Arcticibacter tournemirensis: one gene and its partner. The protein of the gene in region 1 binds, or shares a complex with, the protein of each later gene. Links are inferred from orthologs where the notes say so. Each region holds a gene or a part of one and is shown on either strand. Other genes may lie near its edges.

Region 1 (16,101 bases):
GGAACTTCTATTACACTAAATTTCAACAATTTTCGTTTCTGCTTAATATATTTACAGAATGAAACGAACAATATTAATTGCAATGGCGGTGTTTCCTGCCATGTTATTTGCACAGAACGGCGCTTTTATGGTTAAAGGCAAAGTAGGGAAATATAATGCTCCGGCGAAGGTGTTTTTACTGTATTCAACTAACCCGGAAACGCAGGTTACCGACTCAGCCATACTGAAGGACGGTTCGTTTTCTTTTAAAGGGTCGGTTTCCGAGCCGGTTACCGGAGTCTTGGTGCTTGATAACAAGGGAGTAGGCTTGCAGAATGTTCGTCCGGAAAGCCAGCCGGATGTGCTTCGCTTTTATATTGAAAAAGGTGATGTAACAGTATCCGGTACCGATTCTTTATCGAAAGCTACGGTGACTGGTAAAACGAATGCAGAGAACAAAAAGCTCAGCGCTCAGTTAAAGCCGGTTGAAAGTAAGATGGCAGCCCTGAACGGCGAGTATAATGCTGCATCGTCTGAGAGCAAGCAGTCAGAACAATTTATGACGGCGTTGCGTGGTCGCTACGAAACCCTGATGCAAGAACAAAATGGTGTGTTGAAGAAATTTATTCAGGATAATCCTTCGAGTTATGTTAGTTTGACCGCTTTGAGAAACGTGGCTGGACAGTCGCAGAATCCTGCGGAAATAGAATCTCTAATTAACAGTCTTTCTCCCGCTCTTAAAAGCAGTGCGTCGCTAAAGCCGCTGATTCAAAATATGGAGGCTTTGAAGAAAACGGCTGTCGGCAGTCAGGCGATGGATTTTACGCAGAACGACCCCGATGGTAAGCCGGTAAAACTGTCGGATTTCAAAGGAAAATATGTTTTACTGGATTTCTGGGCTTCGTGGTGCGGGCCTTGCCGCCAGGAAAACCCGAATGTAGTAACTGCTTTTAACAAGTATAAGGACAAGAACTTTACCATTCTGGGTATTTCTTTAGACCGGCAAAACGGGAAGGATGCATGGTTAAAGGCGATTAAGGATGACGGCCTGACATGGACTCAAGTATCTGACCTGAAGTTTTGGCAAAATGAAGTGGCTGTAATGTATGGTGTTAGGAGCATACCAAAGAACTTTTTAATTGACCCTCAGGGTAAGATCGTTGCCACGGACCTTCGTGGGGAAGACCTGGAACGCAAGCTCGCAGAAGTACTGAATTAAGAGTTGAAAGTTTAGAGTTGAAAGTTCAGAGGTCAAAGTCAAAAGCCGCAAATTTCATTTGCGGCTTTTGACTTTGACTATATGCGATGGCTAACATAAACAGCTACAACAGGTCGAAGCCAATATCTGTTCTGAAATAACGGCCATCATAATAAATACGTCCTGCATCTGCTACGGCTTGCTGTACAGCATCGAACATCGTGTCCTGAACTGAAGTAACCGCCAATACCCTGCCCCCGGCAGTCTTTATCTCACTGCCGTCAGAAACGGTTCCGGCTTGGAAGACATGAGAATCGCGGATATTGTCGAGTCCCGCGATAGGGTTCCCTTTAAGATACTCTCCCGGGTATCCGCTGGCTACAAGCATCACCGTAGCAGCAGTTTTAGGAGATATCTTTAACTCTTTTTCTGCAAGGTTCTCCTGGGCTACTCCTAAAAGAAGATTGAGAAAGTCGCTCTCTATTCTCGGAATAACGCTTTCAGTTTCAGGATCACCCATACGAACGTTATATTCTATAACGAAAGGTTCTCCATTTACGTTCATCAAACCAATGAAGATGAATCCTTTATAATGGATTTGGTCGATTTTTAAGCCGCCTATGGTAGGTTTGATAATGTCATTTTCTACTTTTTGCATGAACGCTTCGTCTGCAAAAGGAACAGGGGATATAGATCCCATTCCGCCCGTATTTAGCCCTGTATCACCTTCACCAATGCGCTTATAATCTTTAGCTTCGGGAAGGATCTTGTACGAATGGCCGTCGGTGAGAACAAATACCGACAGTTCTATTCCGCTCATGAACTCTTCAATTACCACCGTGCTGCTGGCCTCGCCAAACTTGCCCCCAAGCATAGCGATAAGCTCGGCCTGAGCTTCCTCAAGAGTCTGGCAGATTAGCACACCTTTTCCGGCAGCTAGTCCGTCGGCTTTTAAAACTACGGGAAGCTTTTGTGTTTCAAGGTATGCAAGACCCTCGTTAATAGAATGCTCTGTAAAAGAAGCGGATGCAGCTGTAGGAATGAAGTGCCTGCGCATAAAGGCCTTCGAATAGTTTTTGCTTCCTTCAAGCTTTGCTCCTTCCTGATCGGGGCCGATAACCGGGATCGCTTTCAGTTTCTCATCAGCGAGGAAATAATCATGAATCCCTTTTACCAGTGGTTCTTCCGGGCCAACGACAACCATACTGATATCATTATGTAATACGAAATTTCCGATCCCCTGAAAATCAGTAACATTCAGGTTTACATTTGTTCCGTAGGCTCCGGTGCCGGCATTTCCGGGCGCTATAAACAACGCAGTGCAAAGAGGACTTTGGGTTATCTTCCAGGCAAAAGCGCTCTCTCTTCCGCCGGAACCAAGTAAAAGAATATTCATAAGCGCAAAGATAATGTTAAATCGTTGCGATTATAGTCTCCTTTTCTATTATCAACTCCCGAATTCTCTATTTAATTTACTAATTTTGATCGCTTGTATGCCAAATTGTCTTTCGAGGGTGGGTGGCGTAGTTATTGAGCAAAAGGAATTTTATTGAACAAACAATGTTAGGATTTTTAAGTAAATTATTCGGAAGTAAATCTGAGCGAGATATAAAGCTAATTCAGCCGTTGGTTGAGCAAATCAAAGCCGAGTATGCGAAGCTGGCTGCTATAAGCAATGACGAATTAAGGGAGAGAACTGTTACCTTTAAAAACAAGATTAAAGAAGCGCTTGCAGATATAGATGCAGAAGTAAGTTCCTTAAAGACAAAGGCAGAAGATCCTGAATTATCAGTACAGAATAAGACAGATATCTATGATCAAATAGATAAATTAGGTAAGGAGCGTGATAAGGAGCTCGAAAAAGTGCTGATGGAAATTCTGCCGGAAGCATTTGCCGTAGTCAAAGATACAGCGAGGCGCTTTACCGAAAATAAAACTATTGAAGTTACAGCTACCCAGGCTGATCGTGAACTTGCATCGCGCAAACCGAATGTGGTGATTCAGGGGGATAAAGCGATCTACCATAATACATGGACCGCTGCAGGTAATACAGTTACCTGGAATATGGTGCATTATGATGTTCAGCTGATCGGCGGTATCGTATTGCACCAGGGTAAAATTTCCGAAATGGCAACAGGGGAAGGTAAAACACTCGTTGGAACCTTACCTGCATATCTTAATGCTTTAGCCGGACAGGGTGTACATATCGTGACGGTAAATGATTACCTTGCACGACGTGACTCGGAGTGGAATGGCCCTCTTTTTGAGTTTCATGGGTTAACAGTCGATTGTATCGACAGGCATCAGCCGAACTCTGAGGCGCGCAGGAATGCTTATCTTGCCGACATTACCTTCGGTACCAATAACGAATTTGGCTTTGACTACCTTCGTGATAATATGACCCTTGCACCTGAGAATCAGGTACAGCGGAAGTTGCATTTCGCGATGGTGGATGAGGTTGACTCTGTACTTATTGATGATGCCCGTACTCCTCTGATTATTTCAGGACCCATTCCAAAAGGCGACGAGCATGAGTTCTACGAACTGAAACCGCGGATTGAACGACTGGTAAATGTTCAGAGAAACTATGTTACCAATGTGCTGAATGAGGCTAAAAAACTTATTAAAGAAGGTAAAACAGGGCCTACTGAAGGCGGGCTCGCTTTACTCCGCGCACACCGGGGGTTACCGAAGAATAAAGCTCTCATCAAATTTCTTAGTGAGCCGGGAATGAAGCAGCTCCTTATGAAGAGTGAGAACTATCATATGCAGGATCAGAACAAGGAAATGCCTAAGGCGGATGCTGAGCTGTTCTTTGTTATTGATGAAAAGAATAACCAGGTAGAGCTTACCGAAAAAGGAATTGAGCTGATCACTGCTTCAGGGGAGGATCCGGGTTTCTTTGTAATGCCCGATGTTGGTACTGAGATCGCTGAAATTGAGAAATCAGCTCTTTCAACAGAGGAGAAAATTGCACGTAAGGACGAATTGATGCGCGATTTTTCGGTGAAGTCTGAGCGGATCCACTCTGTAAACCAGTTATTAAAGGCTTATACTCTTTTTGAAAGAGATATCGAGTATATTATTGACGAGGGAAAGGTGAAGATTGTGGACGAGCAGACAGGTCGTATTATGGATGGCCGCCGCTACTCCGACGGACTGCACCAGGCCATTGAAGCGAAGGAAAATGTAAAGGTAGAAGATGCTACCCAAACATATGCTACGATTACACTTCAGAATTATTTCAGAATGTATCATAAGCTTGCAGGGATGACCGGTACCGCGGTAACGGAAGCTGGCGAGTTATGGCAGATATATAAGCTGGATGTTGTAGAGATCCCAACGAATGTCCCTACTTCGCGTAAGGACATGGAGGATAAAGTTTATCGCACCATGCGTGAAAAATACAATGCCGTAGTGGAGGAAATCACGGCATTGACCCAAGCAGGACGACCGGTACTGGTAGGTACCACGTCTGTTGAAATTTCTGAGCTGCTAAGTCGTATGCTTAAACTGCGTGGGGTTAAGCACAATGTGCTGAATGCCAAATTGCACCAGAAGGAAGCAGATATTGTTGCCGAAGCCGGTTTGGCTGGTACAGTTACGATAGCCACGAACATGGCAGGTCGTGGTACCGACATAAAGCTTGGCCCTAACGTTAAGGAAGCAGGTGGTTTAGCAATCGTAGGCACTGAACGACATGAGTCCCGCCGTGTTGACCGTCAGTTACGTGGTCGTGCCGGACGTCAGGGTGATCCAGGTTCGTCACAGTTCTTTGTGTCCCTGGAAGATAACCTGATGCGTTTATTTGGTTCTGAGCGGATCGCCAATATCATGCTTCGGATGGGAATTGAAGAAGGCGAAGTTATCCAGCACTCTATGATCACCCGTTCTATTGAGCGTGCTCAAAGGAAAGTAGAGGAAAACAACTTTGGTATACGTAAGCGTTTGCTGGAGTACGACGACGTGATGAACTCGCAAAGGACTGTGGTATACGCTAAACGCAGAAATGCGTTGTATGGCGAGCGCCTGGAAGTCGATCTCAACAATTCTTTCTATGATACCGCCGAGGATATTGTAACTGAATATAAAGAGACAGGAAACTTTGAAGGCTTTCAGTTGGAAGTGATACGGGTGTTTTCGGTAGATTCAGAGATAGACGAAAAGACGTTCGCCGATAACTCTATCGCGAAACTAACCGATCTCGTTTTCGATAAGGTTACTGAATATTATCAGCGTAAAAATGAAGCAATATCGCAGCAGGCGCTTCCTGTATTGAAACAGGTATTCAGTGAAAGAGGGGAGTTTATCGAAAATATTATTGTTCCGTTTACTGATGGTGTGAGATCTATACAGGTGGCTGCTAATCTTAAGAAAGCAGTAGAAAGCAACGGCCGTGAAGTATCCAGGGCGTTTGAAAAGACAGTTGTTCTTGCGCTGATTGATGATGCATGGAAAGAACATCTGCGTGAGATGGACGAATTAAAGCAGTCGGTGCAAAACGCGGTTTACGAACAGAAAGATCCCCTGGTGATCTATAAAATGGAAGCCTTCAACCTGTTTAAGCAGATGTTGGTTTCTGTTAATAAAGATATCGTAAGCTTCCTGTTTAAGGGAGGTATTCCGGTACAGCAATCTGAAGAAGTACGCGAAGCGAGGCCTCAGCCTAAACAGGATATGTCAAAACTAAAGGTATCAAAACCACAACTTGCTACAGTTGCAGGTGAAGGCGGGGCAGTGCCAATGGAGGATACGCGTGAACTTCAGAAACAGATGCCTGTCAGGCATGAACAGAAGATAGGAAGAAACGACCCTTGTCCGTGCGGAAGTGGAAAAAAATATAAAAACTGTCACGGTGCGGGTATAGAATAAAAGCATGTTAAAAGATAAGATCCGGGAATTATCCGGAAAGATACACGGCGATGTTATAAACCATCGCCGTTTTCTGCATTCAAACCCTGAATTGTCATTTCAGGAGTATCAGACTTCAGCCTTTGTGAAGGCCTATCTCGATGAGCTTGGAATTTCATGGCAGTCAATGGCTGATACGGGCATTGTCGCTTTGATCAGGGGCAGTAAACCTTCGGAAGAGGTAATTGCTCTCCGTGCTGATATGGATGCTTTGCCGATCACAGAAAGCAATGATGTTCCCTATAAATCGATCAACCCCGGTGTCATGCATGCTTGCGGGCATGATGTACATACATCGTCGCTTCTTGGTACGGCACGGATCCTTCAGACTGTAAGGGATGAGTTTGGCGGCACTGTAAAACTGATCTTTCAGCCAGCTGAAGAGAAGCTTCCCGGAGGTGCTAGTATAATGATAAAAGAAGGGGTACTTGAGAATCCCAAACCTCATGCAGTCATCGGTCAACATGTAATGCCCTTGATTGATGCCGGGAAGATCGGCATCCGTCCGGGAAAATATATGGCTTCCACAGATGAATTATACCTTACAGTTAAAGGTAAAGGCGGGCATGGAGCGCAGCCGCAACAGAATATTGATCCGGTTTTGATATCGGCTCATATCATCGTGGCCCTGCAGCAGGTGGTTAGCCGCATTGCCGATCCAAAGCTCCCTACGGTATTGTCTTTCGGAAAGGTGATTGCCAATGGCGCTACTAATGTTATTCCCGACGAGGTGAAACTTGAAGGTACCTTTAGGACGCTGGATGAAGCCTGGCGTGCTGAAGCTCATAAGCGGATGAAAAAGATCGCTGAAGGCATAGCTGAAAGTATGGGCGGTAGCTGCGATTTTCATATAATGAATGGTTATCCCTTTTTGGTGAATGAGGAAAAGCTGACAGCCATGGTCCGTGGGTTTGCTGAAGATTACCTTGGTAAAGAGAATGTATTGGATCTGGATATCTGGATGGCGGCTGAAGACTTTGCTTATTATTCGCAGGCGGCTGATTCCTGCTTTTACCGGCTGGGAATACGCAACGAAGCTAAAGGGATCACTTCTTCTGTTCATACTTCTACCTTCGATATTGACGAGGATGCTCTTGCAATTAGTACTGGATTAATGGCTTATATTGCCTTGAAGCGATTGGGAAACTAGGCGGGATGTGAATTGTTAGTTCAAAGTTGAAGGTTCAATGTTTAATGTTCAAGGGTGAAGGCTAAATGTACAGAGCGGGAATTGCGTGGGCTACAGTTGCCTGATACAGAATGCCGGGAGCTCGCAAAATTGGAATAGAAAGATGAGGACGTTAGGCTTTGACATATAATTTTAGATAACATGTACATTTACCGTAAGCTTATGCCTTTAAGATTGCTGACTCTGGTTTTGTTTTTTTTGACGATTGCTGTTATTGGCATGGCCCAGGAGGTTAAACGGTTTAATCCGGATACTGTACTTACCGTGAGGCTTGATTCTGCAGTTAATATAAAGGCCGAGCGAATTAACGTACAGACATTTATAAACAAAATTGTTAGTGATACCAGTTTTTACGAAGCTTTCCGACAGATGAAGCGATATAGCTTTACTGCTGAAAATCGTGTATTCACCTATGATAAGAAAAACAGGATAGAAGGAAGGATCTATCGTAAGATATTTCACAACAATAATGGCCCTTATAAAATGCAATTCCTGGTGAAGCAGGATAGTGGTAAGCTGCTTAAAAAGAACGGTAAGTACCAGCTTTATACTGTGGAGATGTTCGACTACATCTTTATGAATGCTTATAATTCTGATTTTGTTGCTTCAGGTGGTGCTACCACAAAAGCAAAGGGAGGAAGTAATGAATCTTATAAGGACAAGCTTAAAACCTTACTTTTTAGTCCCGGACGACCGATAAAAGGTGTTCCTTTTATTGGAAACAAAACGCAGATCTTTAGCGCCAACATGCGGCAGTACTATGACTATTCATTTTATAGCGGAACATATCTTGATTCTATACCCGTTTATACCTTCAGGGTTAAAGTAAAGCCGGACCTTTCAGGCTGGACGAAGGACGGACTCATGATCAAAGAGTTAAATACGATATTTGATAAGCGTACTTTACAGATTATGGGACGATCTGTAGAGATGCAGTATGATAATCTTGCCTTTGATTTCGACGTTAAAATGAATATCGAAATGGGTTATTTTGATGATGGAGAAACTCTTTTGCCCACGAAAATCAGTTACCAGGGCAACTGGGACATTCCTTTCAAGAAAGAGGAACGGGCCAGTTTCCTGATTCTTCATAAAAGCTATAAAAAAGAGAAGTAGCTCGGGAGACTGTTTATTCGGCCGGCTCCCCATGATAGTTCATAATTATGTCTTAAAGGTTGTGCATACTGCTAATGTCTCTTATTTTTGATTCTTTGTTATGATCGCTAAAGAAACCGTTGATAAGATACTTGAAGCCGCGCGAATAGAAGAGGTAGTTGGCGATTTTGTAGACCTTAAAAAAAGGGGGACAAGTCTGATAGGCCTTTGTCCGTTTCATGATGAGAAAACACCGTCCTTCCACGTGTCTGTTGGTAAGGGCATTTATAAATGTTTTGGCTGTGGTAAGGGTGGGGATTCTCTTCGCTTTATCATGGACCATGAGAAGTACTCCTATCCTGAGGCTCTTAAGTTTCTGGCGAATAAATACCGGATAGAAATTGAAGAAATTGAGCAGTCGCCCGAACAACAGGAATCTGACAACCGTCGCGAAAATCTCTATGTCATCTCTTCAAGAGCTGCTAAGTTCTTCAGGGAGACGATGTGGGAAACCGAAGAAGGGAAGACTATCGGGCTCGGTTACTTCCGTGAAAGGGGCTTCAGAGATGATATTCTTAAAAAGTTTGAACTGGGCTATTCTCCGGGCTCGTGGGACGCACTTATTGAAAAAACGCTAGCCGAAGGTTTTAAGGAAAGTGTCCTGGAAGATACCGGGCTTGCGATTCGAAATGATAAAGGGAAGCTTTATGATCGCTTCCGGGCGAGGGTGATGTTTCCGATACATAATTTCACGGGGCGGATCATTGGATTTGGCGGGCGTACGCTTAAAACGGATAAAAGTGTTCCTAAATATGTGAACTCACCAGAAAGTGAGATCTATCATAAGTCGAACGTCCTTTACGGTCTTTTCTTTGCGAAGAAGGCCATCAGGGATCTGGATAACTGTTACCTTGTAGAAGGCTATGCCGACGTTCTATCCGTACATCAGGCCGGGATAGAGAATGTTGTGGCTTCGTCGGGTACGTCTCTGACGACAGAACAGGTGAGGCTTATTGGCCGGTTTACAAAGAACATTACCATTCTTTATGATGGCGACGCAGCGGGAATCAAAGCTTCATTAAGAGGGCTTGATATGATTCTGGAAGAAGGCCTGAACGTGAAGGTCGTACTATTTCCCGATGGGCATGATCCGGATTCTTATGTTCATAAGATTGGAAGCTCTGCCTTTAAGACATATATTGAGAAGAATCAGAAAGACTTTATTCTGTTTAAGACTTCTATCCTTTTGAAGGAAGCTGGTTCCGACCCAATAAAGAAAGCGGGAGTGATCCATGATGTGGTTGAAAGTATCGCAAAGATCCCCGACGGAATTAAGGCTTCGGTATTTATCAGGGAGTGCAGCTCGCTGCTGCAGATGGAGGAACGGATCCTGATCGCAGAGCTGAACAAGCTAAGGCTTGGCAAGAGCAAGAAGGATCCGCGACATGATGCACCTGAACCTCTTCCTCCACCGGATGAGATGTATCCTGAGATAGCGGGAACCAAAGATTCGGATGAGGTACAGGAAAAAGAGATAGTACGCTTACTTCTTAATTATGGCCATGAGCTGGTGCATTGGGATGGCATCACCGACACGTATATTGCTCCTTATGTTATTTCGAACCTTGCCGACGTTACATTTGATGATCCTGCATGCAAAGCCGTCATTGATGAATATAGCAGGAGGATGGAATTGGGTGAGCTTCCTACCATTCAGGATTTTATAAAAAGTGCCGACGAAAAAATTACTGAGCTTGCGATCTCAGTTGTATCCTCACCGTACGTTCTAAGTGAGAACTGGTTCGCTAAACGGAAAATTTACGTCAAGAATGAGACTGAGAATATGCGGGCCACAATACTGGGAGGTATCTTCCATTTGAAAAAAAGGAAGGTCGACAGGATACTCCGTTCTATCAGGGATGAGATTCAGCAGGAAACAAATGAAGATAACCAGGCCATCCTGATGCAGCGTTATATGCGTGTGAAGGAAGTTGAGAAGGGGATTTCCAGTTTTTTAGGATCGGTAATTGTTAAATAATGGCTCTTCACAATCAAACCGGACGTAAAGGAGAGGAGATAGCCACCCGGTTTTTGATGGATAAAGGTTATAAAATACTGCATACAAACTGGTTTTACGGCAAGGCTGAGGTGGATATTATCGCAGCGTACGATCGGTACATTGTTTTTGCTGAAGTCAAGACGCGGAGTTCGACTGATTTTGGACAACCAGAAGAATTTGTTTCTGTGTCAAAGCAAAAGCGTTTACAATGGGCTGCCGAGGGATACATTTATCAGCATAGCTATAATGGGGAGATTCGTTTTGACATCATATCCGTTTTGTTTGATTCGAAAGGGGCATTTACTCTAAGACATATAGAGGATGCTTTCTGGGGCTAAACAATGGAAGGTGGACAATTGACAAGGGACAGTTGGGTTTAAGTTAAAGAGTTGAAATAATAGAAGGCCAGAGAGGGATTTTTTTACTTTGTTCGGCAATTTTTGTTATTTAGTATAGGTTCTTGAGTCTCACTGTATGAGACTGCTAAATTTGTTTAAATGAAAAGAGTAATCATTGTATTATTTATATCTGTTCTGATCGTCGCTGCGTGCAAGACTCAAAAAAGCAGTTCGGTGTATTTCCTGTCGCCTGAAGAGGGACGTTCGGTGCCAAGGGGGCAAAATGTGACCTTAAAGATAGATGCAGAAAGTGGTTCTTTTGATTCAATCGCCTACCTTCTTGATACTGTTTTTATAACATCGCGAAAAGACACATCGTCGGTAAGCGTTCAAACATCCGACCTGTCGCTGGGAATTAAGGTTTTAACGGCGAAGGTTTACGAGGGTGCCGAGTATAAAGAAGTAACTACGAATATTGTCCTGCTCCCAACTGAGGTTCCCGTACAATACAAATATGAGGTTGTTAATACCTTTCCTCATGATACTTCTGCCTTTACTCAGGGGCTTGAATATCATGACGGTATTTTTTATGAGAGCGATGGAATTCAGGGGGAATCGAGCCTTCGTAAAGTGGATCCGACGAGCGGAAAAGTTCTGAAAAAGATTGATATGCCCGAAACAATTTTTGCTGAGGGACTGACAATTGTTGGAGATAAACTGATTCAGTTGACCTGGCAAAACCAGATCGGAATTGTTTATAATAAAGATACATTTGAGAAGCTAAGGGAGTTTCCTTACCAGGCGAGTCAACAAGGCTGGGGCCTATGCTATGATGGCAAGAACATTTACAAGTCAGATGGAACGAACAGGATCTATACTCTCAATAAAGATACTTATCTGGAGGAGGGGTATATTGAGGTATACAGCAATAAAGGAGCCATAGATTCTCTGAATGAGCTCGAATATATTAATGGTCGTATATATGCCAATGTTTGGGAGAGAAACACCATTGTCATTATTAATCCATCAACGGGAGTGGTAGAAGGGGAGCTGGATTTGTCTGATCTTTACCCGTTAGAGTCGCGCAACCCTACCGCCGATGTTTTAAATGGTATAGCCTGGGATGCTGTAGGGAAGCGATTATTTGTTACCGGCAAAAGGTGGGATAAAGTATTTGAGTTACGGGTCGCAGGCCCTAAGTTGTAGGAAATATCACAGTGATAATGCCCCATAACTCAGAGTCTATAACCCGTAACTCAAAAAACTAGCGCCATGCTTTATATTGGTTGATCAATCCGTTCGTGGATGAATCATGTGTCTTTACAGCATCCTTACCCTGCAGTTCAGGAAGGATCTTGCTCGCCAGTTGCTTACCTAATTCAACTCCCCACTGGTCAAAACTGAAGACATTCCAGATAATTCCCTGAACAAAGATTTTATGCTCATACATGGCAATAAGAGATCCGAGTGTTTCGGGACTTACCTTTTTAACCAGAATCGAGTTTGTTGGCCTGTTGCCCTCAAAAACTTTAAAGGGAGCAAGTGCAGCAACTTCTTCTTCCGATTTTCCCGAGGCTTTTAACTCTGCTACTACTTCCTCTTCTGTTTTGCCGTTCATTAATGCTTCTGTCTGGGCAAAAAAGTTTGATAAAAGTAGTGTGTGATGAGTACCTACAGGGTTATGTGACTGAGCCGGCGCAATGAAATCAGCTGGTATCAGTTTAGTCCCCTGATGGATGAGCTGATAGAAAGCATGCTGACCGTTGGTGCCTGGTTCTCCCCAAATGATCGGACCAGTTTCATAGTTCACTCTCTGTCCGTTACGATCAATGTATTTTCCATTACTTTCCATATCACCTTGCTGAAAGTATGCTGCAAAACGATGCATATACTGGTCGTAAGGAAGAATAGCCTGGCTTTCAGCCTCGAAGAAATTATTGTACCATACACCCAGCAAAGCAAGGATGACCGGTATATTTTGTTCAAATTCTGTTTCACGGAAGTGCCTGTCCATTGCATGCGCTCCTGAAAGCAGTGCTTTAAAGTTGTCAAATCCGATGCCTAAAGCGATGGAAGTACCAATAGCGCTCCATAAAGAATAACGTCCGCCTACCCAGTCCCAAAACCCGAACATGTTTTTGGTATCGATTCCGAAAGCGGCAACAGCCTTCTCATTGGTTGAGAGAGCAGCAAAATGTTTTGCTACGTCGCTGTCGGATGCTCCTTCCTGCAGGAACCAGTTTCGTGCTGTATGTGCATTCGCCATGGTTTCCTGAGTTGTGAACGTCTTAGATGCAATGAGGAACAAGGTAGATTCGGCCTTTACCTTTTTTAATGTTTCAGCAATATGGGTGCCGTCAACGTTTGATACGAAGTGAAGGTTGAGGTGATTTTTGTACGCCTTTAATGCTTCTGTTACCATTACCGGACCCAGGTCTGAGCCGCCTATTCCTATGTTGACAATATCAGTGATCGTTTTTCCTGTATACCCTTTCCATTCGCCGGAAATTACAGAATTACTGAATTGTTCCATTTTCCGGAGAACCTCATTTACTTCCGGCATTACATCAACGCCGTCGACCTTCACCGGTTCGTTCCACTGATTCCTTAATGCCGTATGAAGTACTGCGCGTCCCTCGGTTTCGTTAATAACTTCACCGGTAAACATCGCTTCAATGGCTTCTTTTAGCCCGCATTCTTTGGCAAGCTGAATAAGAAGGGCTATGGTTGTTTCATCAATCCTGTTCTTGGAGTAATCGAGCAGAATTTCGTTAAATTTAAGGGAGAACTTTTCATATCTGTGCGGGTCTTCTTTAAATAGATCGCGCAGGTGTTTCTCGCTGATCTCAATAAAGTGGTCAGTAAGATATTGGTAGGACTTTGTTTCGGTAAAGTTTACTTTAGGAAGCATAGCTGTTTAATTTTCAGCGAAGATATAACTCCTTTTTGGGCGGGGGAAATTTTATTGGGAAAATTGCATTGATGAGAAGATGCGACGCCTGATTTTCATCGCTCGTCAATAAAAGCGTTGCCGCAGAAAGAGGAATAGCCGCTTTATTATTACCTTTGCAATTATGACCAAAGAACAATTAACAGACTTGAGGGATAGATCTGCTACCCTGAGGAGGCATCTTTGACATCGACCGGAAGCTTGATGAATTGCACCAGGAAGAAGAACTAACGCTGACTCCTGATTTCTGGGACCGGCCAAAGGAGGCCGAGAAGGTATTACATTCTATTAAATCAAAGAAGGTCTGGACCGAGGGGATTGTAGCTGTGGAGGCTGCGGTAGACGATGTTGCGGTAATGTTCGACTTCTTTCAGGCGGGGGAGGCATCTGAAGCGGAATTGAAGGAGCAATATCAAACTGCTCTGAAGAAGCTCGAGGAGCTGGAGTTTAAAAATATGCTAAGTTCCGAAGAGGACCAGCTAAATGCTGTCCTTCAGATCACAGCAGGAGCAGGAGGAACTGAAAGTTGCGACTGGGCGAGTATGCTTATGAGGATGTATATCATGTGGGCTGAAAAGAATGGTTATAAGGTTGCCGAGCAGGATTTTCAGGAAGGTGAAGTCGCCGGAGTGAAATCTGTGACGCTCCAGATCGAAGGAGATTTTGCCTACGGATATTTGAAAGGGGAAAATGGTGTGCACCGGCTGGTGAGAATTTCTCCTTTCGACGCTAACGCTAAGCGTCATACCTCCTTTGCATCTGTATATGTATATCCTCTGGTTGATGATACCATAGAGATAGAGGTAAACCCCGCAGATATCGAATTCGAGACGTTCCGTTCAGGCGGAGCCGGAGGACAAAATGTGAATAAGGTTGAGACTGCGGTGCGTTTATATCACAAACCCTCTGGAATAATTATTAAGAACCAGGAATCGCGGTCGCAGCTGCAAAATAAGGAAAATGCCATACGCCTGCTTAAATCACAGTTGTACGAGGCGGAACTCCGGAAACGTATGGAAACATCAGCTGCAATTGAGGGGTCGAAGAAGAAAATCGAATGGGGCTCTCAGATCAGAAACTATGTACTTCATCCTTACAAGTTAGTAAAGGATTTACGGACAAACTACGAAACATCTAATGCACAGGCGGTACTCGACGGCGATCTGAACGATTTCCTGAAAGCGTACCTGATGGAGTTTTAACAATACAATGCTAATCGCCGGCACTGGGAGTTTCCAGTGCTTCGAGCAATTCGCCGACCTCTCTGACTTTTTCTTCGTAACCAAGCTTTAAATAAGACGAGGTGAGGTTACGAAGGATCCTTTTGATGATGTCGGCATTGGTGCAGGGCTCATAAAATTGTTTTTCGGGACTCAGATTAAGCTGCTTAAGGAAAGAATCAACATCTCTTTTCCCAAAAATAAAGCCTTTGTTGAATGCGTTAATGTAAAAAAGAACTTTTTCATCAGTATCTTCTTTGCTTTCGTCCACATAAGCAAGTATGAAATGCTGGGGCAGGTTTACGCCATAAACGGGTATATCTAGTCTTTGCGCTATGACCGAATAGATCAGAGCGAGCGAAATTTGATTCCCTCTTTTTGTTTCGAGCACCTGGCTGATATAGGAATTCTGAGGATCCTGGTGATTGGTCGTATTGCCAGAGAATCCGTAAATGTTATAAAATACGTGATTTATCAGCTTTACCTTTTCGATAGCACTCATGTCGTACAAGATTTGCAGCCAAACTTCACGCTTAATATCTTCAATCTGGTTGATTATCTTCTGAGGGTCTATGTCGGGGTACTGGTACTTATTAATAATAATAGCACCCTGCAGGAGATCAAAAGCGCCTCCATTATACCAGAGGGACAGTTCTCGTTTAACCTCGGAGAACTGAATCCTGTGAATCAGATTCTCAAGACGCTCCTGTAAAATAGTATCCATAGACTGCTCCCATGCAAATTCAAGCTGTTCAATGACCTCATTCCCATAGGAAAGAAGGCGGTCTTCTACATGCCGGGCTATCTCTGCGTCCGGATCGTCAAGTAATTTTATCAGTGAGCCTATTTCTTTTTCGTTCATATGTAGTCAACGCATGAGTGAGCGCAGTCGTTTCGGAGTCGTTAAAATAACATTCTTTCCTGATAATTCGTTTGTGTTATTTATCTATTCAACAAAATGTTTCGTTTTTTTTCGCTGTGCCGACGAAATTTATAGGTTCTTCAAAAGCATAAAGCAAAAAACTCTAAGTTTGCGTCAGTATGTTTAACTTACAATTAGTCAAATCATTTATAAAGCACCGGCTAAAAGCCAAAACGCGGCATGGCGTTCATTCACCTTTTGTTTATCATTTGATAGACAAGATCATTTATGACTTCAGGC
Region 2 (16,140 bases), on another replicon or contig:
ATCCCATAACAACAACCGTAGGAACCGTGTAGTTAACAGTATAAAGATAGTCGTTCGTCTTTTCGGTGCATGCCACTATTTGTAAGCCTGACTCGCGAAGGTAACGGCATACTTTTAGCAGACTGTCGTGACGGCACACCGGGATTTTAAAAAGCGCTCCTGCTGACGTTTTGATAGCGTCTGAATTGATCTGGGCTGAACCCTTTGCAGGAACAACAAGAGCATGAACGCCGGCACATTCTGCCGTTCTTGCAATAGCGCCTAGATTACGAACGTCGGTAATGCCATCCAGCAGCAGTATCAGGGGAACTTCTCCCCGCTCATACACTTCCTGAATTATATTTTCAATGTTCTGATAGGTTACCGGAGATATGATACCTATAACCCCCTGGTGGTTCTTACGGGTAATGCGGTTAAGCTTCTCTATGGGAACCGACTGAAAGACGAGCTGATGTTCTTTCAGAACAGCCTTCAGCTCAAGATACAGGCCTCCTGTAAGGCCTCTCTGCACGTAAACTGACTCAATATCTTTCCCGCTTTTTACGGCCTCAATTACCGCGCGGATTCCAAACACCATTTGGTTGTTTTCCTGCGCTGGCTTATCCGGGTTAGTGTTCATTAATAAAAATTTTAGCATGCAAAGTACTGATATTTTAATCAGAAATAGGCTTTTCCCGGTCGCTTTTATTTCGTTTCTAACAAAATCAAAAGTTATTAACATAAACTAAATAAGGCTGAGAGCCTCATCTTCTGGACTATTAACATATTTTCCACATTCAATTGTGAATAGAAAAGGCGGTTTTTTAACAAAAATAAGTAAGTGTAAAACTGCCCTTGTGTACAAACAAAACAAGCTTATTGTGTACTTTTGCAACGATGAGTTTAGAAAAGGAAAATCAAGGCAACTATTCAGGAAAAATTATGCCCTTTTCGGAGCGGCGTACCAAATTAAACAATTTGGTCAGTGGCCTCGGAAAACTTCCTCCCCAGGCTGTAGACCTCGAAGAAGCGGTGCTTGGTGCATTAATGCTTGAAAAAGATGCCCTTTCTGCCGTAATAGATATTCTTAAGCCGGAAGTTTTTTACAAAGAAAGTCATCAGAAAATATTTGAGGCTATACATGCCTTATTTCAGAAGTCATCACCAGTCGATATTCTTACAGTTACAGCTCAACTGCGGCAGCAAGGTGATCTTGAAATGATCGGCGGCGCCTATTACATTACAGAGCTTACCAACCGTGTGGTATCTGCTGCCAATATAGAATTTCACGCCCGCATTGTTTCTCAGAAATATATCCAGCGTGAGTTGATACGTATCTCTACGGATATCATTAGCAACGCTTATGAGGATACTACCGATATTTTCGACCTTCTTGATCTCGCAGAAAAGAATCTGTTCGATATAGCCCAGAACAACCTCAGACGGGATACGAGAAAAATGGACGACATCGTGCGTGAATCACTCGAATCACTCGAAAAGCTTCGTGATAAAGTTGACGGGTTAACGGGTGTTCCTTCGGGCTTTACCGCACTTGACAGGATGACTTCAGGATGGCAGCCTTCCGATCTTGTCATTATAGCAGCACGTCCGGCAATGGGTAAGACGGCCTTCGTTTTAAGTTGTGCCCGTAATGCGGCTGTACAATTTGGCAAGCCGGTAGTTGTATTCTCTCTGGAAATGTCATCCGTTCAGCTCGTTAATCGTTTGATCTCGGGCGAAGCAGAAATTGAGCAGGAAAAACTGCGTAAAGGCAGTCTTGCTGAGTGGGAATGGCAGCAGCTTCATTCGAAGATCGGCACGCTTACCGAAGCCCCCCTCTTCATCGACGATACCCCCGCTCTCAATATTTTTGAGTTCAGAGCAAAATGCCGGCGGTTAAAAGCTCAATACGATATTCAGATGATCATCGTCGATTATTTGCAGCTGATGCATGGTAAAGGCGAAGGAAAAGGCGGCGGAAACCGTGAACAGGAGATTGGTAGTATATCAAGAGCTTTAAAGTCTGTGGCAAAGGAGCTGAATGTTCCTGTGATAGCGCTGTCGCAGCTGAGTCGTGCAGTAGAAAGCCGCCCTGGCGCAAGCAAAAAGCCAATGTTGTCAGACTTACGTGAATCAGGATCCATTGAGCAGGACGCCGATATGGTATTGTTCCTTTATCGCCCTGAATATTATGGATTAACAGAGGATGAAGAGGGCCGATCGACTATTGGTGTAGGTGAAGTAATCATTGCGAAACACCGTAATGGCGAAACCGGAACCGTTCCTTTACGCTTCGTTGGTAAATACGTTAAGTTCGCCGACCTGGAAGAAGACTTTTCAGCTTCAGCTGCTTTATCTGGAGGTTCCGATCCTTTTGCCGGCATGGCGCCTTCATCCGATTTCGATAAACCAGGCAACTTTATCATCCGCCCCTCCAGGATGGATGATATAGATGAAGAACCTCCATTCTAGCTAGACCAGCAAACCCATCAGAACACCTGCTATAATCAGAAAGGGTGTCCTGATGTTGGTTAGATATAGAATAAGAAAAGTTGAGATCACCAGTCCCATAGACAGGAAGCTCACTCCTATCGGTTTCATTAGGAATATAAAGGCCGCTATAATAAAGCCTACAGCAACAGCATTAATTCCCGACAAAGAATTCTTTATTCTGGTGATCTTTTTCAGGTCACTCCAAAAAGGAACAAAAAATAATACAAGGATCGCTCCAGGTAAGTTAATTCCGAGGGTTGCTACAATGCTGCCTACAACTTGCCCCCCTATTCCACTGCCTGAATTTTTCATTGCCATTGCTCCTAAGAATGATGAAAACGAAAAGGTCGGCCCCGGTACGATTTGCTGAAAAGCATACCCTGTGATAAACTGCTCTGACGAAAGATAATGTTTCATCTCGACAAATTCGGTAAACATCAGCGGTACCAACACCTGTCCCCCACCAAAAATAATAATTCCGTTACGGTAGAAATTTTCGAAAAGACGAATAGGTAAACTGAACGGCGAGGTTTGATTTATAATTGCACCGAGAATCGCAAATACCAGCAGAACACCAAGGAAATAGAGTACTTTATTTCTGTTAATCCCAGCAAATAACTTTACCCTCAGCGCATTTTCCTCTGCAGTGGTTTCCAGAGCTGAAGAAATGATTCCTCCAATGAGTATAAGTATAGGAAACACAAATGCATTTTTGAGTATAAGAGTTACAATAACCGCTCCTATTGCAAGCCACATCGTTGTTCTCGTTTTTAAAACGGATCTGGCCAGAGTGAAAGCGGCATAGCCTACTGTGCCAACGGCAACAGGCTGAACAAATTGCAGAACGTGATCAAACCTTTCCTTCTGGCCAAGAGAAGAATATGCCAGGGCGATAAGACACATAGCAGTAGCGGAAGGAATGATCCAGACCAGGAAAGTAAGCAACGCCATCTGTAACCCACCCACCTTATAAGCAATACCTATAATCGTCTGTGTAGAAGAAGGGCCGGGAAGTATTTGAGTAAATGCATTAAGCTCAAGAAGATCACTTTCGCTGATATACTGTCTCTTTTTTACAAATTCTTTCAGAAGAATGCTGATATGTGCCTGCGGTCCGCCGAATGCGGTGAGCGTGAACAATGCGGCGTCACGCAAAAAAAGAAGTTTTCTGGCATTCAAATCAGTCGTCCTCGTAGTTTAAGTTTGCAGACCTGTACGCTGCCTGTAATTCTGATAGGGTGTGAGTGTTCCCGGCACGGCTGGCCACGTCCATTCCTTTCTGATAGGTCTTCAGCGCGTCTTCGGTTCTCTCCAGCCCCTCATATAGCTTACCCAAATGATAATAAGTCCCCACATAATCTTCATGATTTAAGACAAGGTCTTCAAAATATTTCAGAGCTGATTCTGTGTCGCCAAGATTTAAATACTCGGTAGCCAGTGCATACTTTAGAAAAGGGTCCGATGTTTCTTTTTCAGAAAATTCCAAAAGCTTTTGTAAACGAGCTGCCTTCATTTTAAAAAGATGCTTTTTTAAACTAAATTTGCAAAAAATAAATTATCCGTTGATGTTATTCTCCGAACAACTGCAAAAGTAAATTTACTAATGGTAAAGTACAACATTGCTTTTTCTATGCCATATCCTGGCAGGGCTTTTGCAAATAACGGCAAGATACAGGATTATCCTGGAACATACCTGACATATTAGTAAGGTTTTAAAATGCAGAATTTAAGCAACACAGAAGGTTAAGGCCAGTGAGACATGAAAAAAATTAAATTAGATATAGTAGGACTATCTTATAGCCAGACGCAATCGGGAGCTTATGCTTTGGTTTTGGGAGAAGTGAACGGTCGACGGCGGCTGCCAATTATCATCGGGGGGTTCGAAGCGCAAGCCATAGCGATCGAAATAGAAAAAATGACTCCCACCCGGCCCTTAACACACGATCTCTTTAAATCCTTCGCCTTATCGTTCGGCATCAATATTCAGGAAGTTATTATCTATAATCTTATTGATGGAATCTTCTATGCAAAGCTGGTGTGCAGCGACGGGAAGAAGACCATGGAAATAGACGCACGAACGTCCGATGCTATTGCACTTGCGGTACGCTTTGAGTGTCCTATTCATACATACGAGTTTATTTTATCGACAGCCGGAATAATGATTGAAGGAAATGACTTTGTTTTCCTTGAAAATATGGAAGGTACACCTGCAGACGAAAAAGTCGTAGAATCCTCTGTCAATTACGCCAGCATGAGCGATGATGAGCTAAAAGACAAACTACAGCAGGCGCTGTCGGAAGAGGCATACGAAAAAGCAGTAAAAATAAGGGACGAACTGTCCAGAAGAAAATCTTCATAATCATAGCAATTGCAATTCTCAATATATTACACCTTTATACTCCCCTTTTATAATTTATGGAACGATTTACAGGCATAATTGGTATCGTGCTGATTTTTGCCATCGCATTTTTGATGTCTAACAACCGTAAAGCCATCAACTACCGTCTTGTGTTTTCTGGTATTGCCATCCAGTTGTTGCTGGCAGTGTTTATCTTGAAAGTTCCTGTGGGCAAGCACATTTTTGCCTGGCTCGGAGCAGCCGTCACAAAAATCCTTAGTTTTTCGCAGGCAGGAGCCGACTTTGTGTTCGGTCCCCTGGTGAACAGGGAGTTTATGGGCAGAGCATTTGGGCCTGGCAATGAAATGATCTTCTTTTTCAGCATTATTCCCACTATCATTTTCGTCGCTGTGTTAGTTAGTGTTGCTTATTACCTTGGTATTATGCAACGCATCGTGAAAGTATTCGCCTATGCAGTTTATAAAATAATGGGAGTTTCGGGATCAGAAGCTCTATCGAACATTGCGAGTGCATTCGTTGGGCAGGTGGAAGCGCAGATTATGATCAAACCTTATCTTAAAGGAATGACCATGTCGGAGCTGCTGGCATCAATGACAGGTAGTATGGCCTGTATAGCAGGAGGAGTAATGGCTGTCTATATTTCACTTGGAGTACCAGCAGAATACCTCCTGGCAGCCAGTATTATGGCAGCGCCGGCAGCTTTAGTGATATCAAAAATAGTCTGGCCCGAGACCCAGGTGTCAGAAACGAAGGGCCAGGTTTCTTTAGAAATCAAAAAGACGAGTGCAAATCTCGTCGACTCCATTTCTCACGGAGCCAGTGACGGCTTAAAAGTCGGTTTAAATGTAATTGCTATGCTTATTGGGTTCATTGCCATCATTGCTCTGATAGACTACGTCCTGGGTTGGGTGGGTATGGGGCTCGGTAATATAGGAGTGTCTCTTTCCTATATAGGCATTGACGTTCATACTTTAAATCTCAAGCAGATACTGGGCGCATTTTTCTCGATTTTTGCATGGGCAATGGGCGTGCCCGGAAAAGATATTCAAACTGCAGGCTCCCTGATGGGCACAAAAATGGTGATCAACGAATTTGTAGCTTACCTCGACCTGGCAAAAGTGAAAGGCGTAATAGATCCCAAAACCCTCATCATAACCAGCTTTGCGTTATGCGGATTTGCTAATTTCAGCTCTATCGCCATTCAGGTTGGCGGCATCGGCGAACTCGCACCCGAACGCCGTACTGATCTTGCACGGCTTGGAGTCAAAGCACTCATCTGCGGAACCCTGGCCTCTTATCTTTCTGCAACTATAGCAGGCATTCTTTTGTAAGTTGAAAGCTGAAAGTTCAAAATGGAAAGTGAAAAGTCATACGTTTTAAGTTAACGATACGACTAAACTTCTTTAAATAAAAAAGCTGCGACGACATCGCAGCTTTTTTTACTTATTACATTAAACTTTCAACCTTCAACTCTCCACTGCGCCTTACCCTCTCTGGGATATCTCTACATATTCCCGTCTGGTTTCGCCGGTATAAATCTGCCTTGGACGGCCTATAGGCTCTTTGTTGTCTCTCAATTCAAGCCACTGGGAAATCCATCCCGGTAAACGGCCAAGGGCGAACAAAACTGTAAACATTTCTGTCGGGAACCCGAGTGCCCTGTAAATAATTCCAGAATAAAAATCGACGTTAGGATAAAGTTTGCGTTCCACAAAATAAGGATCGTGGAGTGCTGCTTCTTCAAGCTTTTTAGCTATTTCCAGAATAGGGTCGTTAATTCCGAGTTTCTCAAGAACATTATCACATGCCCGCTTAATGATCTTTGCACGGGGATCAAAGTTCTTATACACCCTGTGACCAAAACCCATTAGCCTGAAATCATCATCTTTATCTTTGGCTTTGTTAATCCATTTTTCTGTATCACCCCCATCATTCTTTATTCGCTCAAGCATTTCTATTACCGCCTGGTTGGCACCGCCATGCAGAGGTCCCCATAACGCAGAAATACCGGCTGAGACAGAAGCATACAGGTTACTGCCCGAAGATCCCACCATTCTAACGGTAGATGTAGAACAGTTTTGCTCGTGATCAGCATGCAGAATAAGAAGTTTATCAAGGGCATCTATCACTACCGGGTCAATAATAACTTCCTCCGTCAAGCGGCCAAAGGTCATGTGCATAAAGTTATTGACATATTTAAGCTTATGCTGAGGATAGATAAACGGCGCACCCAATGACCCCTTATAGATCCAGGAAACGATGGTGGGCATTTTAGCAAGCAGTTTTATCACCGCAAGATTAGTCTCTTCTTTTGTCGGATTCGGGTTAAGACTCTCAGGTGAAAATGCCGAGAGAGAGCTAACCAGTGAGCACAACTGACCCATTGGATGAGCATTATGAGGAAATGCATCGAAGAATTTCTTCATGTCCTCATGTAAAAGTGTCTGATGGCTGATCTTGTATTGAAAATCGTCAATCTGAGCCTGGGTAGGAAGCTCTCCGTAGATCAACAAATAAGCTACTTCAATAAAAGAAGCCTTTTCCGCAAGTTGCTCAATAGGATAACCCCTGTATTTTAATATACCTTGTTCCCCGTCAAGAAAGGTTATGGAACTGGTAGTGGCGCCAGTGTTTTTAAATCCAGTATCAAGTGTTATGTAACCACTTTGATCGCGAAGCTTAGAAATATCTATTGCTTTTTCATTTTCAGTACCAGTAATTACCGGAAGTTCATACGTTTTATCACCAAGAGTTAAAGAAGCTGTTTCTGACATATAATTTGGATGTTGTAACACAAAATTAAATAAATCTACCTTTCCCATCGCCTATTTTCAGCAGAGTATTGTAATTTTTTTGCAACGACTACTTCTGACTTTAGCGGAGAGTGGTTAATCGATTCTGAATAATTCCACTATTTATTAGGCCTGATAAGAATCAATATTTAGTAAAAGTAAAATTTTATTTTAAATATTTTAACAAATCGTAAGATTTATCGCAAAGTTTATAACAAAAACCAAAAAGTTGCCAACTGGTAGCTCTTTGAAGTATGTTTATAAATATTTACATTAGTAGAACTTTGCAACTTTATTTCCGTATACTGTCGAACACAAACGGTAATCTTGGAAACTGTCAAATTGAGGGGTAATGCTAACAAATGAAAAAGCAAATATTAGTAGTAGATGACGAAATCAGTATTCTAAAGCTCTTAAACTTTGTGCTTTCAAAGGATTATGAACTTATAATAAAAAATAGCGGTGTTGAAGCGATTGACTGGCTGGACCAGGGGAATGACCCCGATCTGATAATATCCGACCTTCAGATGCCGTATTTCGACGGAAGTTCGTTTGTGAGGAATTTAAAAATTAGCGGATATTACAGAGATACACCGGTTATTCTTTTGTCGGGGGCTGAAAACCTCGAAGAGAAGATAAATCAAATGCAGATTAAAGTGGAGAGCTTTTTAGAGAAGCCATTTAATCCCGCTACATTAAAATCCAGAATTGAAGCGTTGCTATCAACATTGGAAAAACAGTAATTTTACGGCAAAAATTAATGATTTTGGCACCTAACATTAATCTTTCTCACCGCACGGGCGTTAATGCAAAAGTGGTTTATGCAGGTACCGAACTGAGAGACTTTGTATTTTCACAACTGGCGGACCAGTTCGAGATGGATCCGTTTGAGCTCGATATCCAGTCGATAGAACAATATCTGAATGAACAATCTCTGCTCACATTACCCGACATCCTTCTTATCGAAGCGGATAATAATGGTCTGTGGATTGAATTCGTACGTAAGATAAAAGCAAACCATCTGCTGCATGGAATGATCATTGTCGTTTTATCTGCTTTTACAAATAAAACATGGAAGGCAGAAGCTATGACTTTGAAGGTCCACGACTTTTACACCTACCCATTTCCCGCAGAGGATCTTTGCGAACGGCTGATATTCCTCGTTAAATTTAAACTTATCAGGCCGCGTCTTACAGAACTTTCCAAACAGGTAGACGTGGTATACAACATACCGCCCACGAAAAGGATCTTCGATATTTTAGTATCGGGCATATCATTGCTTATTCTGGCGCCTTTCTTTCTCATCATTGCGATACTTATCCGGCTGGAATCCAAAGGCCCGGTTATCTATAAAAGCAAGCGTGTTGGTACAGGTTATAGAATATTTGATTTTTATAAGTTTCGGTCAATGCGAAGCGGCGCTGATAAAGAGATTAACAACCTAAGCAATCTCAACCAGTACGCAGCTGAAGAAAGCGGGAAAGCCGCATTTGTTAAGATCAAAGACGATCCTCGTATTACGAAAATAGGAAAGTTCATACGCAATACCAGTATCGACGAACTTCCCCAGTTGTTCAATGTACTGAAAGGTGATATGTCGATGGTCGGAAACCGCCCCTTGCCACTTTATGAAGCCGAAATGCTCACATCTAACGAGTGGACTACCCGTTTCCTCGGTCCGGCTGGGTTGACCGGATTATGGCAGATAAGTAAGAGAGGTAAAATGGATATGTCTGAAAGAGAACGAAAGAAGCTGGATAATTTTTACGCATCCAATCATTCTTTCTGGCTCGATATGAAAATCATCCTCAAGACGTTTCCAGCACTTTTGCAAAAGGAAGAAGTGTAACGCGGGTTGCCGAATAAGTAGAATTTAAATGAGAAGTTCAAGTTCGAGGTGGATCATTTCCATGCTCCTGTTACTGGCCGACTGGTACATATTCGGCGCACTGCGCTTCATCTGCAGCAACATTCCCGAAAGCCTGCGTGCAACGGTTTACCTGATTTACTGGCTTCTGACGGCACTCAGTATTTCCGCCCTGGTGTTATTCCCTTATATCCAATCGCTAAGTACCCTGAAAAAGTTCCGGAACGATCTGTTTACCATGCTGACTGGGTTGCAGCTTTCAAAGATCGCAGCCCTGGCTGTTTTCTTTATAGATGATTTTCGCCGGCTATTAATATGGTTAGCAAGAGCGCTACAGAACGGCGGTACGGCAGGTATAGAGGTAAACCGCTCTGTCCTTCTTACATCTATGGGATTCTGTATCGGCGGCGGCTTGTTTTTAGCTTTGTTATGGGGTTATACAAACAAATACCGGTATAGGGTAAGGCACATAAAATTGAAGTTCGCCTCGCTCCCATCCGGCTTCAGGGGAATGAAATTCATACAGATCAGCGACATCCACAGCGGCAGTCTTCAGAATAAAAAAAGCGTAAACAAAGGTATTGACCTCATCCTGAAAGAGAAGCCAGAAATGGTTCTTTTTACCGGCGACCTTGTAAATGACCGGGCTGTCGAAATGGACGAATATATGGACGTGTTCAGCAGGATAAAAGCGCCGCTTGGAGTATACAGCATTTTAGGCAACCACGATTATGGCGACTACTATTGGGGAACCTATCCGCAGGGCCAGGCAGCTATTGATAAAAAGGAAAACCTCCACCGGTTGAAGCAAATACACAAAGAACTGGGCTGGCGGCTGCTGATGAATGAGCATGTGGCGATAAAGCGGAATGGCGACGAAATTGCGCTATTAGGGATCGAGAATTGGGGAGCGAAAGCAGGCTTTCCGAAATACGGCCAGATGAACAAGGCTTACCCCGGCTCCGAAAAATACCCCTTTAAAATATTAATGAGCCACGACCCCAGTCACTGGAAAGCGGAGGTAAAAGTACAATATCCGGATATCAACCTAACCCTTTCAGGTCATACACACGGAATGCAGTTTGGGATAGAGCTTGGGGGTATCAAATGGAGTCCTGTTCAATGGGTCTATAAAGAGTGGGCTGGACTATATGGCTCTGGCGATCACAAGCTCTACGTAAACCGGGGCTTTGGCTTTCTGGGTTATCCGGGCAGGGTGGGCATCCTCCCCGAAATAACCGTTTTTGAGTTTGTTTAAGAATACAGCAGCTTAAATTGCTCAGCCTTGTTTTAATAGTCGGATCAATATAGCAACTTTGTACTCAGAAATGAGCACCGAAAAAAAATACAGCAGGTTTCGCACAGAATTTAAAGTGAGACCCGATGACATCGACATGTTTCACCATGTACATAACAGTAAGTATTTTGACTATGTCCTTGCAGCCAGGTACGAGCAAATGGAACAATACTATGGAATGCCCATGGAGGAATTTCTGAACCAGGGCTATGGATGGGTGGTTAAAACAGCATATGTTGATTATAAACGACCTCTTGGTATGGGCGACATTATTATTATTGAGACCGGCATCACGGAATTAAACGACAAAGGCTGCCGCGTTGAGTTTAAAATCAACAACAAGAAAACGACCAAGCTTTGCTGCGACGGCTGGTTTGACTATGTCCTGATCGATACTAAAACAGGCAGGAGCGCAAAAGTTACGGAAGAAATGATTGAGAAATACTCAATTTAGAGTTTTGTAAGTTGTATGTTGCGGGTTGTGTGTCGTAAGATTCTCAAGCACCGTTAAGGATATTATTCATACCTAAGAGCTTCGATCGGATCGAGCTTCGATGCCTTTTGTGCAGGATAGTATCCAAAGAATATACCGGTCAGAGCACATACTATAAAGGAGATGATGATCGACGACTCCGAAATGATCGTTGGCCAGTTAAGAGCGGAAGCAATGCCCAGCGCGGCTGAAACACCCAGAACAACCCCGATCAGCCCGCCCGTAACGCTGATCATTATCGCTTCGATAAGGAACTGAAGTAGAATATCAATTCCCCGCGCTCCTATAGACATGCGAAGGCCAATTTCTCTGGTACGTTCTGTAACCGACACATACATAATGTTCATAATACCAATCCCGCCAATAACAAGGGAAATACTTGCAACAGCCGTTAGAAGGCCGGTCAACATGCTGCTGGTTGAACCAAGCGTCTTAATCAGCTCAGCCTGGCTCCGCACAGCAAAATCATCTTCCTCACCCTGCCTCAGTCTGTGGGTCTGACGCAGGATAGTACTTATTTCGTCGGTAGCAGCGTCAGAAACAGCCTCACTTTTGGCAGAAGTATAAATACTTTGAAGATAGGTTGCCGCTAGTATTCGTTTCATAACCGTCGTATATGGGGCCAGGATAATATCGTCCTGGTCCTGCCCAAAGCTACTTTGCCCTTTTTCCGATAGAACTCCTATCACCTTAAAAGGAATCTTATTAAAACGAATGATCTTTCCGATAGGGTCCTCGCCGGTAGAAAACAGATTTTTCACAACCGTTTGTCCCAGGAGGCATACTTTAGCCGAAGAACGGACGTCATCATCAGAAAAAACAATACCGTCTTTCAGGCTCAGCTTTCGGATCTCCAGATAATCGGGACTTACTCCCTGTATAGAGGTCGACCAGTTAAGCGCTCCCTTTATTACCTGTCCGCTTGAAGCCACCTGCGGCGATACCGCTGTAACATTAGTAGCTCCCTTCTGAATAGCCTCCGCGTCCTTGAGTGTGAGGGTTTGAAAGCTGCTCCCAGCCATTCTCACCCCAGGTTCGTTGCTCGAAGGCATGATGGTGAGCATATTCGAACCCATGTTCGACAAGGACGTCTGAATACTTTCCTTAGAGCCCTCACCTATCGACATCATTGTAATAACGGCTGCAACACCTATAATAATCCCAAGCATTGTTAAAAATGCCCGCAGCTTATTGCGCTGTAATGCTCTCAGAGCTATTCTTATCAAATTTGCCGGATTCATAATCTACTAATAATCATCCGAAACCGGCAGTAACTCTAAAGCTTCACTGGCCGATTTCCTGCTTTCATTCAAACTGTCTTTCTGCAATCTCCCGTCACGCAGCATGATCGTCCTGCTGCTGAAACCAGCTATATCCGGTTCATGCGTCACAAATACGATCGTTTTCTTTTGTTGCTGATTCAGATCCTGCATCAGAGCCATAATTTCATAAGAAGTCCTGGTATCCAGATTACCTGTCGCCTCGTCAGCAAGGATCATCACCGGCTCGTTCACCAATGCCCTTGCAATGGCTACTCTCTGCTGCTGTCCGCCCGAAAGCTGGTTAGGAGTATGATCTAAACGATCGGCAAGTTTTACTGCCTCGAGTGCATACACCGCCCTTTCCCTACGTTCTTTTGCCGAAACAAAAGAGTTGTAAAAGAGTGGTAGTTCCACATTTTCGAGGGCGCTCGTTCTCGGCAACAAATTATAGGCCTGAAAAATAAAGCCAATTTTCCTATTTCTGAAACGTGACAGGTCATTCCGGTTAAGTCCCTTAATATTGACACCATCCAGCAGATACTTGCCATCTGTAGGCTGATCGAGGCAACCAAGAATATTCAGCATCGTAGTTTTCCCCGAACCGCTGCTTCCCATAATCGTTACAAACTCTCCCGCTTCGACATTAAATGAAACGCCCTTTAATGCCCTTACGACTTCAGAACCTACCAAAAACTCCCGTTTGAGGTTCTCTATTTCTAAGATTTTCCTGCTCATTTCTTTCTTCCTGGAGGTTTAGGCATGAATGGGCTCGACGCAGCACCAGTAGCTGCAGTAACTCCGCTCTGCATGCCAGTTATCAATACGTCGTTTGCATTTAGCCCATTAAGCACCTCTACCTGCGTATTATTATTTAAACCCGTGCTTACTTTTTTCTGCACAATTTTATTTGCATCCAAGATCCATACGTACCCCTCATTGTCGTTGGTTGTCGTCTGAGATGCTTCCCCTGATTTACCACCAGGATGAGGATAAGAATGCTTTAAGGGAACAACAACGTATTGACGACCAAGTGAAGAATCAGGGCTATATTTTAAGGCCTTTGCCGGGATTAAAAGTGCATTTCTCGATTCTTTCGTATAAATGGTGATATTTGCGGTCATTCCCGGCTTCAGCTTCTTATTCTCGTTAGGCGCATTGATGATTGTGGTATAGGTTACAACATTAGAGGATACTACGGGACTCAGTCTGATTTCTTCAACAGTACCCTCAAACAAATCCTTCAGATACGCATCAACCGTAAAGGTTGCCCTCTGGCCTTTCTGCACGTTTCCAATGTCGGCCTCGTCCACTTTTGCCTGAACTTGCATCTTTGTTATATCCTTAGCAATTGTAAACAAAGTAGGAGTATTAAAACTTGCCGCAACTGTTTGTCCTACACTTACCGTCCTGTTTAATATCACGCCATCTACCGGTGCATATATTTTGGTAAATGAAAGATTCCGTTGAGCCGAGTAAAGCTGCGCCTGGATATTTCTGACACCCGCCTTCGCATTATTATAACTGTTCAAAGCCAGTTCATATTCCGCACGACTCACAGAGCCCGTCTGGTAGAGCTGTTTTTGCCTGTTGAAGTTGCTTTCCTGGTATACCTGATTGCTTTTTGCTTCAGCCAGGCTCGCCTTAAACTGATCAACCGTTGCCTGCATCAGTGAAGGATCAAGAACAGCCAGCAACTCCCCTTTTTTCACACTCGAATTATAATCAGCGTGCAGTTCTTCGATGGTTCCCGACACCCGGCTTCCCACAGAAGTGGTATCTACAGGCTGGATGGTACCGGTAGCAGTAACTGACTCAGAAATGCTGCCTCTCTGCGGCTTCTCTGTCTCGAACGTAATAACCTGTTCCTTCTTTCTAAAGAACAACAGCCATAGTACCACAATGAATACCAGGCCCAGTATCAGAAAAATTATTTTTTTGCTTTTTTTCATATTCGCACTAAAGTTTCATAGGAATTCCTGAGTAAAAGTCATATATACCGACCGAAAGAGCGGCGTTGTACTTAGCCTGTATATACTGTTGTAAAGCCTGTACATATGAGTTTCGCTGCTGATAAAAATCGTAGACATTGGCGGCCCCCAGCCTGAGTTCTTCATTAGCAATCCGGTATACCTCCTTGCTGTACTGAAATTGCTCTGCCGCAGCCTTATACTGACTTTGTGCATTAACAGCCTTTATATAAGCCTGTTCTACAGTTTGCGACAAAACGGTACGGGTGTTTTCTAAAGTAAGGTTTGCCTGATCAATGTTAATCTTTGCCAGTTCTACATTTGTCTTATTAGTTCTTTTAGTGAAGATTGGCACCGACAGCGTCACTCCGATCTGTTGCGAAAAATTATCGCCGAGCTGGCCCAGTGAGGCATTGTAGGAGCTATTGCCGGCATAGCTTGTTCCAAGGTTTGCTCCGACCGTAAGTGCAGGCTTATAGCCCGCCTGTGCTTTGTCCAGACCGAGCTGGGCGCTCTGAAGCCCAAGCTCACTGTTTTTTACTTCTGGACGGTTCTGCAGGGCATAGTGTCTCACCTGTTCGAGAGACGGAATTACCACTTCAGCAATAACAGTATCAGGTTTCGCTATGTCCACATTCGTTTCGTGCGGAAGCTGAAGCAACTGTTTAAGCGCCAGCAGATCCTGCCTCTGTGCGTTTTCCGAAGAAGTAAGAGTATACTGATCATTTGCGAGCTGAGCTTCAAACTGAACCACATCGCGGCGGGCTATACTTCCCGCCTTGTAACGCTCCCGCGCCTGCTCCAGTTGAGCAGTCGAAGTATACACCAAATCCCGCGAGTAAACGACGCTCTCCTTATCAAGCAGAATATTGAGGTATGCCTGTGTGATCTGGAGGGTAAGGTCGTTTTCCTGTTCAAGAACGCTCATGTTGGCCTGCTGCATCAACAGATCCTGCTGCCTGATATTGGTCTTCAGATAACCGCCGTTATAAAGTGTCCACGACGTACTCAGGCCGTAAGATCCGGAAGAACTGCCGCCGCCGGTCTCCACGTGGCGGAGCGTCTGATTTGCAGAACCATAAAGATCAGGCAGGATCGCCGCCCTGGCGAGCAGAAGATTTTGCTCACTGCTCTTCTTGCTCAGCCTTAACGAGTTGATTTTAATGTTATTCTTTCTCGCATAATTCAAGCATGTCTGCAGATCCCATACTTCGGGCAAGTCCGTCGCGTTTGTATCCTGGGCATCTGCCCTGAAGCACATCAGGCAGATAAAGCAGAAAATGAGTTTTTTAACAATCTTATAAACCATGTAAATATTTGAATCAATTTAAACGTCAGGCCATGTTAAGCGTTGACTAATTCAAAACAACGAGTGTTATTTTATAAAAATGAACAGAATAGACATAGGCCCGATGAACATAGACAAGTGTTCGTACTTTACAGATAAAGGTGGTAATTGAGCTTGTATCCACATTCAATTACAAGTAGCGACGACAAAAACCAACCCTCCGGCAGGAAAAAGATCCCTTCAGCCGATTTTTAAGCATTGGTACAAAAATCTTGAGTATACTTGTTTAGCCGATAACAATTATGATACAGAACGAAAAGAACCCTTGGATAACAATTGTGGT

Evidence for each region.
Region 2: the proteins of dnaG (region 1) and dnaB are in contact, whole or in part, in a crystal structure (PDB 2R6A), measured with the Geobacillus stearothermophilus proteins. The link is inferred for Arcticibacter tournemirensis from one-to-one orthologs. Residues at the interface, in WP_049624496.1 of Geobacillus stearothermophilus: Lys456, Leu457, Leu458, Pro459, Ala460, Asn463, Ala464, Leu467, Leu535, Leu536, Ile537, Ala538, Gln544, Glu545, Asp548, Tyr549, His552; in WP_033016901.1 of Geobacillus stearothermophilus: Ser13, Glu15, Ala16, Gln18, Glu91, Leu92, Asp94, Ala95, Val96, Pro97, Thr98, Ala99, Ala100, Asn101, Tyr104, Tyr105, Ile108.

What each region holds. Positions count from the first base shown.
Region 1 is NZ_VFPL01000002.1:240,777-256,877, reverse strand. What follows is about bases 8,058-10,951. They hold dnaG (DNA primase), read left to right. Parts: upstream 8,058-8,493; coding sequence 8,494-10,410; downstream 10,411-10,951. Other genes in these bases: BDE36_RS22570 (glutaminyl-peptide cyclotransferase), read left to right, coding at 10,929-10,951; BDE36_RS22575 (YraN family protein), read left to right, coding at 10,410-10,769; BDE36_RS22585 (hypothetical protein), read left to right, coding at 8,058-8,393. Outside these bases: BDE36_RS22605 (TlpA disulfide reductase family protein), read left to right, coding at 59-1,198; purD (phosphoribosylamine--glycine ligase), read right to left, coding at 1,302-2,573; preprotein translocase subunit SecA, read left to right, coding at 2,738-6,049; BDE36_RS22590 (M20 metallopeptidase family protein), read left to right, coding at 6,054-7,238; more of BDE36_RS22585, read left to right, coding at 7,440-8,057; more of BDE36_RS22570, read left to right, coding at 10,952-11,975; pgi (glucose-6-phosphate isomerase), read right to left, coding at 12,034-13,680; BDE36_RS22555 (transglutaminase-like domain-containing protein), read right to left, coding at 14,932-15,801; BDE36_RS22550 (O-methyltransferase), read left to right, coding at 15,981-16,101. UniProt on the Escherichia coli protein: RNA polymerase that catalyzes the synthesis of short RNA molecules used as primers for DNA polymerase during DNA replication.
Region 2 is NZ_VFPL01000001.1:3,180,676-3,196,815, reverse strand. The notes cover bases 231-3,163. They hold dnaB (replicative DNA helicase), read left to right. Parts: upstream 231-876; coding sequence 877-2,451; downstream 2,452-3,163. Other genes in these bases: chrA (chromate efflux transporter), read right to left, coding at 2,452-3,163; rlmB (23S rRNA (guanosine(2251)-2'-O)-methyltransferase RlmB), read right to left, coding at 231-619. Outside these bases: more of rlmB, read right to left, coding at 1-230; more of chrA, read right to left, coding at 3,164-3,627; BDE36_RS13485 (tetratricopeptide repeat protein), read right to left, coding at 3,653-3,985; BDE36_RS13480 (bifunctional nuclease family protein), read left to right, coding at 4,232-4,831; BDE36_RS13475 (NupC/NupG family nucleoside CNT transporter), read left to right, coding at 4,888-6,162; BDE36_RS13470 (citrate synthase), read right to left, coding at 6,316-7,605; BDE36_RS13465 (response regulator), read left to right, coding at 7,986-8,366; BDE36_RS13460 (sugar transferase), read left to right, coding at 8,384-9,472; BDE36_RS13455 (metallophosphoesterase), read left to right, coding at 9,501-10,748; BDE36_RS13450 (acyl-CoA thioesterase), read left to right, coding at 10,819-11,241; BDE36_RS13445 (ABC transporter permease), read right to left, coding at 11,304-12,521; BDE36_RS13440 (ABC transporter ATP-binding protein), read right to left, coding at 12,528-13,277; BDE36_RS13435 (efflux RND transporter periplasmic adaptor subunit), read right to left, coding at 13,274-14,491; BDE36_RS13430 (TolC family protein), read right to left, coding at 14,499-15,818; BDE36_RS13425 (sensor histidine kinase), read left to right, coding at 16,100-16,140. UniProt on the Escherichia coli protein: The main replicative DNA helicase, it participates in initiation and elongation during chromosome replication. Travels ahead of the DNA replisome, separating dsDNA into templates for DNA synthesis.